DNA from 2 places in the Geobacillus zalihae genome. Region 1 is predicted to be linked to the other one. Evidence: a T-box and tRNA genes for the amino acid it is inferred to sense, from the RefSeq annotation. Region 1 holds a T-box; the other holds one or more tRNA genes.
The links. A T-box is a leader RNA that pairs with one kind of tRNA and senses whether it is charged. The one in region 1 lies ahead of tyrS (tyrosine--tRNA ligase), so its partner is inferred to be a tRNA-Tyr.
Positions count from the first base shown of each region.

Region 2: it encodes a tRNA-Tyr, which carries the amino acid that the T-box ahead of tyrS (tyrosine--tRNA ligase) is inferred to sense. The anticodon was not compared.

Region 1 is NZ_CP129217.1:2,831,355-2,836,711, reverse strand. It holds gene QWV57_RS14295 (transglycosylase domain-containing protein) at 1-568, opposite strand, end outside; T-box leader at 724-948, shown strand; gene tyrS (tyrosine--tRNA ligase) at 999-2,258, shown strand; gene rpsD (30S ribosomal protein S4) at 2,305-2,907, opposite strand; gene QWV57_RS14280 (sensor domain-containing diguanylate cyclase) at 3,218-5,077, shown strand; gene QWV57_RS14275 (GAF domain-containing protein) at 5,132-5,357, opposite strand, start outside.
Region 2 is NZ_CP129217.1:1,725,139-1,730,495, forward strand. It holds gene QWV57_RS08765 (ABC1 kinase family protein) at 1-446, opposite strand, end outside; gene QWV57_RS08770 (phasin family protein) at 498-797, opposite strand; gene QWV57_RS08775 (MBL fold metallo-hydrolase) at 947-1,795, shown strand; gene QWV57_RS08780 (heavy-metal-associated domain-containing protein) at 1,932-2,195, opposite strand; gene QWV57_RS08785 (IS1634 family transposase) at 2,224-3,882, shown strand; tRNA gene QWV57_RS08790 (tRNA-Ile) at 4,175-4,248, opposite strand; tRNA gene QWV57_RS08795 (tRNA-Tyr) at 4,258-4,339, opposite strand; tRNA gene QWV57_RS08800 (tRNA-Thr) at 4,352-4,424, opposite strand; tRNA gene QWV57_RS08805 (tRNA-Ser) at 4,601-4,693, opposite strand; tRNA gene QWV57_RS08810 (tRNA-Leu) at 4,711-4,793, opposite strand; tRNA gene QWV57_RS08815 (tRNA-Ala) at 4,801-4,872, opposite strand; tRNA gene QWV57_RS08820 (tRNA-Val) at 4,877-4,951, opposite strand; rRNA gene rrf (5S ribosomal RNA) at 4,961-5,077, opposite strand.

The DNA.
Region 1 (5,357 bases):
CTAAAATGTCTTCTTTGGAAAAAAATTTCTCCAGACGAAGCGAAAGCAGCATTTCTTTCGCCTTCCGCTCAAACGACACCTCGTTCGTCAACATCTGGTTTTTGACGAGCTGCTGCGTAAGCGTGCTCCCGCCGCTTTTGACCGGCGAGTTGGTCAGCTCTTGAAACACGGCGCGGATGACGGCCTTCGGAACGACGCCGTGATGTTCATAAAAATGTTCGTCTTCGGTCGCGATAATGGCTTGCACGACGTACGGAGACACGTCGGACAGGCGCACCGCCTCGCGGTCGAGGTCGGACCGGAACCGGCCTAAATATACACCGTTGGCAAAGTACATGTGGCTCGTTTCGCCGTAATGGTAAATCTCCTTTTTCATCTCGTCGGGAGAGGGAACGGGCATATCTTTGACCAAAAAGGCAAAATAGCCGGCGCCGGCGCCGATGGCAAAGCAGACAAGGCAGAGTGCGGCGACGAGCAAAATGAAGATGACGTTCCAAACCACATCGTATGTAAGGGAAAAATAATGCCACGCTTTTTCAAGAGAAATGGAAAGTTGGTTTCGCTTCATGCCAGCCCCCCTATGCGGCAAGTCATTATATATCAGTATACCATAGGAAGGGGAGGCATTGTGGAATTTTGCCGATTTTTCGCCGTTTGTGCGAAAAGCGTTAGGGTTGACAGCGAGTGCATCGCTATGGTAATAAGAATGTATATATTTCATATGAGAAAGCGATGATGGGAACAAGTAGCGGCTGTCTCCCTGGTGCAGAGAGCTGGCGGACGGTGCGAGCCAGTCCACAGGCAGGCGTGAATTACCTCCCTGAGCAGCGATGGCGAACGGTTTTGGCACCTAGTAGCCATCCGCCGGCCGGCGCCGTTACCCAAATGAGTGAGAAAGCACCATGCTTTCTAAGTAGGGTGGTACCGCGACGAACACTCGCCCCTTCATGACGGGCGGGTGTTTTCTTTTTCATGACATTCATAGAGAGGTGAAGGACATGGATTTGCTTGCGGAATTGCAATGGCGCGGGCTCGTCAACCAAACGACGGATGAAGACGGGTTGCGCAAGCTGTTGAATGAGGAGCGGGTGACGCTCTACTGCGGGTTTGACCCGACGGCGGACAGTTTGCATATCGGCAACTTGGCCGCCATTTTGACGCTGCGCCGCTTCCAGCAGGCGGGGCACCGGCCGATCGCCCTAGTCGGCGGAGCGACGGGGTTGATCGGTGACCCGAGCGGGAAAAAAAGCGAGCGCACGCTCAATGCCAAAGAAACCGTCGAGGCATGGAGCGCGCGTATTAAAGAACAGCTCGGCCGCTTTTTAGATTTTGAAGCGGACGGCAATCCGGCGAAAATCAAAAACAACTACGACTGGATCGGGCCGCTGGATGTCATTACGTTTTTGCGCGACGTCGGCAAGCATTTCAGCGTCAACTACATGATGGCGAAAGAGTCGGTTCAATCGCGCATCGAAACGGGCATTTCATTTACCGAGTTCAGCTATATGATGCTGCAGGCATACGATTTTCTCCGCCTGTACGAGACGGAAGGATGCCGCCTGCAAATCGGCGGGAGCGACCAATGGGGCAACATCACGGCAGGGCTTGAGCTTATTCGCAAAACGAAAGGCGAGGCGCGGGCGTTTGGCTTGACGATCCCGCTTGTGACGAAAGCGGACGGCACGAAATTCGGGAAAACGGAAAGCGGCACGATTTGGCTCGACAAAGAGAAAACGTCGCCGTACGAGTTTTACCAGTTTTGGATCAACACCGATGACCGCGATGTGATCCGTTACTTGAAGTACTTTACGTTCCTGTCGAAAGAGGAAATCGAAGCGCTTGAACAAGAGCTTCGTGAGGCCCCAGAGAAGCGGGCGGCCCAAAAGGCGCTTGCTGAGGAAGTGACAAAGCTCGTGCACGGCGAAGAGGCGCTCAGGCAAGCGATTCGCATTTCTGAAGCGCTCTTTAGCGGCGATATTGGCAATTTGACAGCGGCGGAAATTGAGCAAGGGTTCAAAGATGTGCCGTCATTCGTTCATGAAGGAGGCGACGTTCCGCTTGTCGAGCTGCTCGTTTCTGCCGGCATTTCGCCATCGAAGCGGCAAGCGCGCGAAGACATCCAAAACGGCGCCATTTACGTCAACGGCGAGCGCCTTCAAGACGTCGGAGCCATATTAACGGCTGAACACCGCCTTGAGGGGCGGTTTACGGTCATCCGCCGCGGGAAGAAAAAGTATTATTTGATTCGCTACGCCTAAGAAAAAAGATCCGAAATGCCGATGCATTTCGGATCTTTTTTGCGCCTTAACGCGAGTAGAACTCGACGATGAGCGCTTCGTTGATTTCCGCCGGCAGTTCGGAACGCTCCGGCAAGCGGGTGTACGTCCCTTCCATTTTTTCCGGATTGAACGTCAAGTAATCTGGAATGTAGTTGTTCGCTTCGAGCGCTTCTTTAATCACTTGCAAGTTGCGCGATTTTTCGCGAACGGCGATCGTTTGTCCCGGTTTGACGCGGTACGACGGGATGTTGACGCGGCTGCCGTCGACCAAAATGTGGCCGTGCGTCACGAGCTGGCGGGCTTGACGGCGCGTGCGGGCCAACCCTAAGCGATAGACGAGGTTGTCTAGGCGCGATTCTAACAAAATCATGAAGTTTTCGCCGTGTTTGCCCGGCATTTTGCCTGCTTCTTCAAACGTTTTGCGGAATTGGCGTTCGTTCACGCCGTACATATGGCGCAGCTTTTGTTTTTCTTGCAGCTGCAAGCCATATTCCGACAATTTCCGCCGTTGCCCTGGACCGTGTTGGCCAGGCGGATACGGACGTTTTTGCAATTCTTTCCCCGTGCCGCTCAATGAGATGCCAAGGCGGCGGGAAATTTTCCACATTGGGCCAGTATAACGAGCCATTCGTTGCTCCTCCTTACGCTTTTATTCCCGTAAAATAAAAGCAGATGTGCGCCAACAATTACGGCCATTTTGTTTTCATGCATCCTCGCTCTCGCAGCTAAGAGTTACGCGATGCACCTCGGCGGGCCGAGGAACAAAATGAACCATAAAGGTGGGCACAAAGGCTGCTATATTTTACACAAAGGCTATTATATGATTTTTAGAGGATAAAGTCAACATTTTGTTTTCCCTCTTCTCGATTTGTATGATATAATAAAAGATGCAATTTTTAGAAAAAAATTGTCATCCCATTCTCTCGCTTGGAATGATGATGCCGGTTTGGGTGGAAAAGGCGATGAACAAGGAAGAAATGAAGCGGTATGAATCATTTAAACAAAAATTTTTCCACTGGTTTTTAGCGTTTCAGGACGATGGGCCGTTTTCGGCGGCGGCGGGCGAGTTGCTCGCGCTGCTGAAAGAAGAGCTGGCGCTCGAGCAATCCGTTTTTTATTTGTACGACCCGGTGCGGGCTGTCTTTTATCCGGAAGCGGCAGCGGTTGGGGAGTCGAGTGCTTTGCCGATCGCGGCTGATGGAGAGCGGAAAGTCGCTGTTGTCGATGCCGGTGGGCCGCATATGGCGGCCCGGCTCTTTTTCATGCTTTCTGATGAGACGCCGGCGATGGTCGAGCTCGTGTATCGAAAAGATGGCGGTTTTGACGAGCGGTTGTTGTGGGAGATCCGGACGGATTTGGCGCGATTGTTCCGGAAGCTTAGCGCGGTGCTGCAAGGAGAGGGCGAAGAGAAACGGTATGGACAGTTGCATCGCTTCGCCGCCAAAATTCATTCCTCGATGCATATCGATGTTGTGCTTGAAGAAATTATCCGCACGCTGCAAAACGTCTATCCATCGTTCACCTACCACCTTCTGTTGTCGCATGACAACCATCTGCGCGGAAATTTGCCGATCAAAACGCTTGTATTGGATGAAAGGGAAAAACAGACGGCGGCGTTGCGGGCGTTTTTGACTGGACAAGTGCAATGCGAGGAGATGGAGGCGCCGCCGCGCTCGGTGCTGTACGCCCCGATTAAAGGGGTGCAGGCGGTGTATGGGGTGATTGAAATTATCGCCCCATACGCTGCGCCATTTCCAAAACGAGAGATTCATTTTATTTCGCTGTTGGCGAGCACGGCTGGAAGCGCGCTGGAGAACGCCAAGTTGTATGAACAGTCGCGCCGGCTTGTCTCCGATTTGCAGCTGATCAATGACACAATGCGCCAATTGAACGCCCGGCCGCGGCTTCATGAAGCCATTGAGTACATGGTATCGCAAATCCAACAATCGTTCGGCGCGGATGAAGTCGGTTTTTTCCGGTTTGCCGACGGCAAGTGGGAGCTTTTTCCAGGCAGCACGCCGTTTTTTTTCGACCATCGGTCCGAGCCCTATATCGAATGGGTGGAAAAGCGGCGCCAAAGCGGAAATGACATTTTATTTGCCGGCGATGTATGCGTGTCCGCTTTCGGTCCATTTCGCTCCATCATGGCGGCGCCGATGCAGCAAAACAAAGAAACGAAGGGACTGTGCATTGCGCTCGCCAGCGAGCCGTACCGCTTTACGTTTGAGATGTTCAAGCTCTTGGAATCCCTCGTTCAACATTCAACGCTGGCGTTTATGAACGCGATGCTGCGCGAAGAGCTCGAGAAGATGGTGGTCACCGATTATTTGACAAAGCTGCATACGCGCCGCTACTTGGACGAGCGGATCCAACAGTCGATGGGAACCGATGCGTCGGGAGCGTTCATGTTGCTTGACATTGACAACTTTAAGCAAATCAACGATGTGTACGGCCATCAAACAGGCGATGAAGTGCTTGTTCAAGTGGCAGAGACGATGCGCGCCAACATTCGCGACAGCGATGTGGCGGCGCGTTGGGGCGGGGAAGAGCTGGCGGTGTATTTGCCGAACGTGCCGCTGTCCGACGCCGTTGCCGTCGCCCGGCGCATCATGGAAAAAGTGCGGGAGCAAACGATCCCGGCGGTGACCGTGTCGTGCGGCATATCATGGTGGGGGCATGGCGGCTTTCAAGATGCAGAGCAGCTGTTCAAACGAGCTGACGCCGCGCTTTATATGGCGAAGGAGATGGGAAAAAACTGCATTTTTGTGCACGATGACGGTCATGTGTATAAGGTGTAAAAAAAGGAATCCGGGCAAGCGGATTCCTTCTTCGCGCTTGGTGCGCTTTTTTCGTCAGGCGGACATGAGCACGCTGGCAAACTGCTCCAAGTAGCGGCGGTCGATGTCATCGAAGCGGTTTTTCACCGGGCTGTCGATGTCAAGAACGCCGATGACGCGTCCGTCTTTGATGAGCGGCACGACGATTTCCGATTGAGACGCTGCATCGCAGGCGATATGGCCCGGGAATTGGTGAACGTCCGGAACGACCACCGTCCGCCGCTCGGCGGCCGCCGTGCCG
Region 2 (5,357 bases), 1.1 Mb from region 1:
GCTTGTCCGGAAGGAAGAACCGCCCGGTGCACTTGTCCGAGCGAAGCGGCAGCGAGCGGCGTTTCGTCAAATGAACGAAACAAGGTTTCAAGCGAGCCCCCAAGTTCTGTTTCCACCCTCCGGCGAACGTCGGCAAACGGAAACGGCGGAACTTGGTCTTGCAGTTTTTCGAGCTCGCTGATGATCGGAGCGGGAATCAAATCCGGCCGTGTGCTGGCAATTTGCCCGAGCTTCACGAACGTCGGGCCGAGCTCCTCGAGCACAAGGCGGAGCCGCTCCCCAACCGTTTTTCCTTCCTTTTTCCCTTGCTCCGCTCTCCATCGCGGCGGCAAAGAAAGAAAAGACGAAAAGCCGAGCTCATCGACGATCATCCCGAATCCGTGCCGAAGCAAGGAGACGGCGATTTCGTGATACCTTCCGATATGGCGCATCCGTTTTCCGATCATCGGGACATCTCTCCTAAGGCGGCAAAAAGCGAGCGGACAGGCCGCATCGGTTTACTGCCCGCTTTGTTCTTTTTCCTCCAGACGGCGGATTCGCTCTTCAAGCTGCCGCACGTCTTCTTTTGTTGCCAATTCAAGCTTGTCGATCACCTGCTTGATTTGCTCGCGTACAAGCCGCTGCACTTCCGTTTTCCGCGCTTCGGTCTGCTGCTTCCATTGATCGATCACTTCCTTCGATTCGTCAAGCGACAATTCGCCTTTTTTGACAAGCTCGTCAATGATCTTTTCCACTTGTTCTTTGCTTGCAATCGCCAATCCCAGCCCGAATGCCAATCCTTTTTTCAAAATGCTCATTCGTTTGCAGCCTCCTTGTGCCATTGTATTTTCCTTATTGTACCATTCTTTGGCGATCCATGTCGAGCTAGACGGCAGCTCTTTTGTATAGGAGACAGGTCGATGCGGCATGCTATCGTTGGACAACGATGCAAAGGAGGGGGATTTTAATGGCTGATGAACCGTTGCATTACGGAGAAGACTATCATGTTATTCCCGCGACGTCTTTGGCAAGCGGCGTCGGCGTCAGCGTGCTGCCCGATTTGTACTGCCATACGATCCAAATCGTCAACATTTGCCTCGTCGGCCGCCCTGGCGACGGCGCATTCGTCTTGATCGATGCGGGAATGCCGGGGTCAGCGGACGATATTATTTCCGCTGTTGAAGACCGCTTTGGCAGCGGCAGCCGCCCGCAAGCCATTATTTTAACCCACGGCCACTTTGACCACGTCGGAGCCTTAATTGAACTCGTCCGGGAATGGAATGTGCCGGTGTACGCCCACAAAGACGAACTGCCGTATTTAACCGGCAAAGCGCGTTATCCCGAACCGGACGCGTCCGTTGAAGGCGGACTTCTCGCCAAAATCTCGCCGTTTTTCCCAAACGAACCGATCCAGCTTGGCAGCCGCGTCCAACCTCTACCTGAGGACGGCACTGTCCCGCATTTGCCGGAGTTCCGCTGGCTGCACACCCCCGGGCACACACCGGGCCACATCTCCTTGTTCCGTCCGCGCGATGCGGCCTTGATCGCTGGCGATGCGTTTGTCACGGTCCGCCAAGACTCACTGTACAAAGTATTGACCCAGCAAACCGAAATTACCGGCCCGCCGCGCTACTATACGATCGACTGGACGGCCGCCCGCGAATCGGTGCGCAAATTGGCCGCCCTCTTCCCATCGGTCGCTGTCACGGGACACGGCGCCCCAGTAGCGGGAGACGAGTTGCGTGATGGGCTGACGAAGCTCGCTTGTGATTTTGACCGCATCGCTGTCCCAGATTACGGAAAGTACGTCCATTAACGGAGCGATCCCGCCGGCGCTTACAATGGGAAATGAAAGGCTTCCCGGTTTGAAATGATCAGCGGCAGGCCGTGGCTAAGAAAAAAGGGTGTCCCAATCGGACACCCTTACACTGTCGACAACAGCCGCCAATTTGCTACTGAAAGCGGAATCCGTGCTGCTGCAACGTCAAGACGATGCGTTCCTTCGAAATCTTTTTTTCATCAAATTGAACCTTCACTTCCCCATCTTCCGTGTCGACGAGCGAGCGCTCCACGCCGTCGAGCCCACTAAGAAGATGTTCAATGCGCGCAATGGGTTGCGGCGACGTCGCCCCATCGATATAAAACTCACATTTCGCACCCTCTCGACGAAAATCGGGAGGATTTTTTCGTTCCGATGTCGAATGAATCCTTGACACACAAGGAACGTAAAGGAGTTTTTCTCTTATGAACGTTCAAGTCAAAAAGGTCTATCGCAATTCTTATTTGAATATAATAAGTGCCCTATTCAAGAAACTGGGTCTGCCTCAATTGATTGACCATCTCGTGCCCGTCGATCCGCAGTGCCAAACGCGAGTCAGCGATGCCGTTCAGGCCATCCTCTACAATGTGTTTGACGGCCGGCAAGCCCTTGTTCACTTGGAACATTGGGCTCAGGAGGTCGATTGTGAGAAACTCATCCGTCCCGATCTCCATCCTTCCTGGTTGAACGACGATGCGTTGGCCCGTCATCTCGATCGCCTGTATGAGGCTGGCATTCACAACGTCATCAGCACTTGCTTGATTCATATTTATCGCAAAGAAGGCCTTTCCCTCCGAGCCTTCCACGCCGATACGACGGACAAGACGGTTTACGGCGCGTATGAATCGGCCTCGTTAGAGGCCTTACAAATCACACATGGCTACAACCGCCATCATCGTTGGCAAAAACAGATCGGTTTCGGACTGGTCGGCAACGAGGACGGCATCCCGTTTTACGGCGATGTGCACGATGGCAACCTGCCCGATAAAACATGGAATCCCGAGGTGCTGTCTCGTGTCCATGAACAGCTGAAGCAGGCCAAAATCGAAGACGAATGGATTTACGTGGCCGATTCCGCCGCGATGACGAAAGAGACCCTGGCGCAAACCAAAGCGGCCAACGCCTTTTTGATCACCAGAGGCCCTTCGTCGCTCCGGATCGTGAAAACCGCGCTGGCCGAAGCGGATGCTGAGGACACGACGTGGAGCGATCCCTTTACGTTGGTGGAGAGAAACGGCGCCACGTACCGGGTATGGGAAACGGCCTCGACGTATGAAGGCCACCCCGTTCGGCTGATCGTTGTTGAATCGAGCGCGCTCGACCAGCGAAAAGGAAAGACGCTTGAAAAAGAACGAACCAAAGAAGCGGAGCTTCTTCGCGAGGAACAAGCCCGTTGGGAGCGTCACCCCTTCTCCTGCCGGGAAGATGCCGAACAAGCCTTGGCGTCCCTCAAGGCGTCCCTTCGCCCCCGGTTTCATCGGGTTGAGGCCGCGGTCGAAGAGATCGTACGCCTGAAAAAACGGCGCGGACGGCCGAAAAAAGGGGCGGAACCCGAGGTGGAGACGCTGTATTTCTTGCACCTTGACGTCGAATTCGACCAAGACGCGTGGGAACAGGCGAGACGGAAAGCGTCCCGGTTTGTCCTTGTCACGACCGTTCCGAAGGAATGGAAGGGCCAACCCATGGATGCCCAAGAGATCTTGAAGCTGTATAAAGGGCAGATCTCGGTGGAAATGAACTTCGCTTTTTTGAAAGATCCGTTTTTCACGGATGAGATTTACGTCAAAAAACCAGAACGGGTCGCAGTATTAGGCTATTTGTTTCTGTTGGCCTTGGCTATTTACCGCGTTTTTCAGCGCCGAGTGCGTCAGTTTATTACTCCAGAACACCCGTTGAAGGGTCCTGGAGGCCGCAAGCTGACCCGGCCGACGGGACAGGCGATTTTTCAGCTGTTTCAATATGTGAACGTCGTCCTGTTCAAGCTGCCGGATGGGCGCATCCAACGCTCACTGGATCGCTCCCTTACCCCTGATCAGCGAAGGATTCTGCAGGGATTGGGCATGGATGAGAGCATCTACGTGTAACGTGATACGGAACGACCAGCGATGGTAAAAAAAGGATTGCCATCGCTCGTTGTGTTGGTCAAAAAGTTATTCTGAAAAACTAAATAAAAAATCCTTTGTTTTGACCTTGTTAGGGTGCGAAATGTGAGATAAAAGGTAGCTTCAGCCATCCTCTTCCCTCCTTCCGCAAAAACATGCCGTTCCCCGCCGCTTATTTTGCCCGATTCCCGCCCGCATAAACGGGCCTATCGCTCCGTTAGCGATGGCATAAAAAAAGATGGCAAGAATTGCTCTTGCCATCTGTCATAAAAAATGGGCCTAAGTGGACTTGAACCACCGACCTCACGCTTATCAGGCGTGCGCTCTGACCAGCTGAGCTATAGGCCCGTTTATGAATGGAGGGGGACGGATTCGAACCGCCGAACCCAAAGGGAGCGGATTTACAGTCCGCCGCGTTTAGCCACTTCGCTACCCCTCCATAAATAAAAAATGCCGACTGCAGGACTCGAACCCGCAACCTACTGATTACGATTCAGTTGCTCTACCAATTGAGCTAAGTCGGCATGATAGAAGTAGACCGTGACTCCTTGGCTTCTGTTGTGTCCCTTCCTCTCCCAGCCAATTCGAAGACGCTGGATGCGTCGGGACAACTCGAAGCAAATTCGACGATGCAGATGCTCGTCTCTACCAATTGAGCTAAGTCGGCATGATAGAAACGTCAGTACAAATGACAGCTTTATGGCGGAGGAGGAGGGATTCGAACCCCCGCGGGCTGTGACACCCCTATCGGTTTTCGAAACCGACCCCTTCAGCCAGACTTGGGTACTCCTCCATAACTGTTTGGAGCGATGCGGTCGAGAGGACTTGAACCTCCACGGGGTTGCCCCCACTAGGCCCTCAACCTAGCGCGTCTGCCATTCCGCCACGACCGCGTAGAAGTGGAGCGTAGGGGATTTGAACCCCTGACCTCTTCGCTGCCAGCGAAGCGTTCTCCCCCTGAACTAACGCCCCATCATGGTGGAGTATACTGGGATCGAACCAGTGACCCCCACGCTGTCAACGTGGTGCTCTCCCGCTGAGCTAATACTCCACGTTGTTTGCCTAGCAGCGACCTACTCTTGCAGGGGCGCTGGCCCCAACTACCATCGGCGCTGGAGGGCTTAACTTCCGTGTTCGGGATGGGAACGGGTGTTTCCCCTCCGCTATCACCACTAGGCAATGGCGACGATATTTATTATAAAACAATAAAACAGTTTGTCAAGGATTTTTTATTGTCGTTCCTTCAGAATCGGAACGACAATGTAAAATTTACTATAAAAAAACGAAAGAGTCAACCCTCTTTTTCATTTTTTTCGATCTTCACTGTCCCTTTCTCGAAAATTCTTGTCATCCCCTTCTTTATACGCGTATAATAAAGGAAGAAGGAACGTATAATAAAGCAGGGCATTGGCGGCCACCAATGCCCTGTCCATACACAGCCGCTGCAAGAAGTGCAG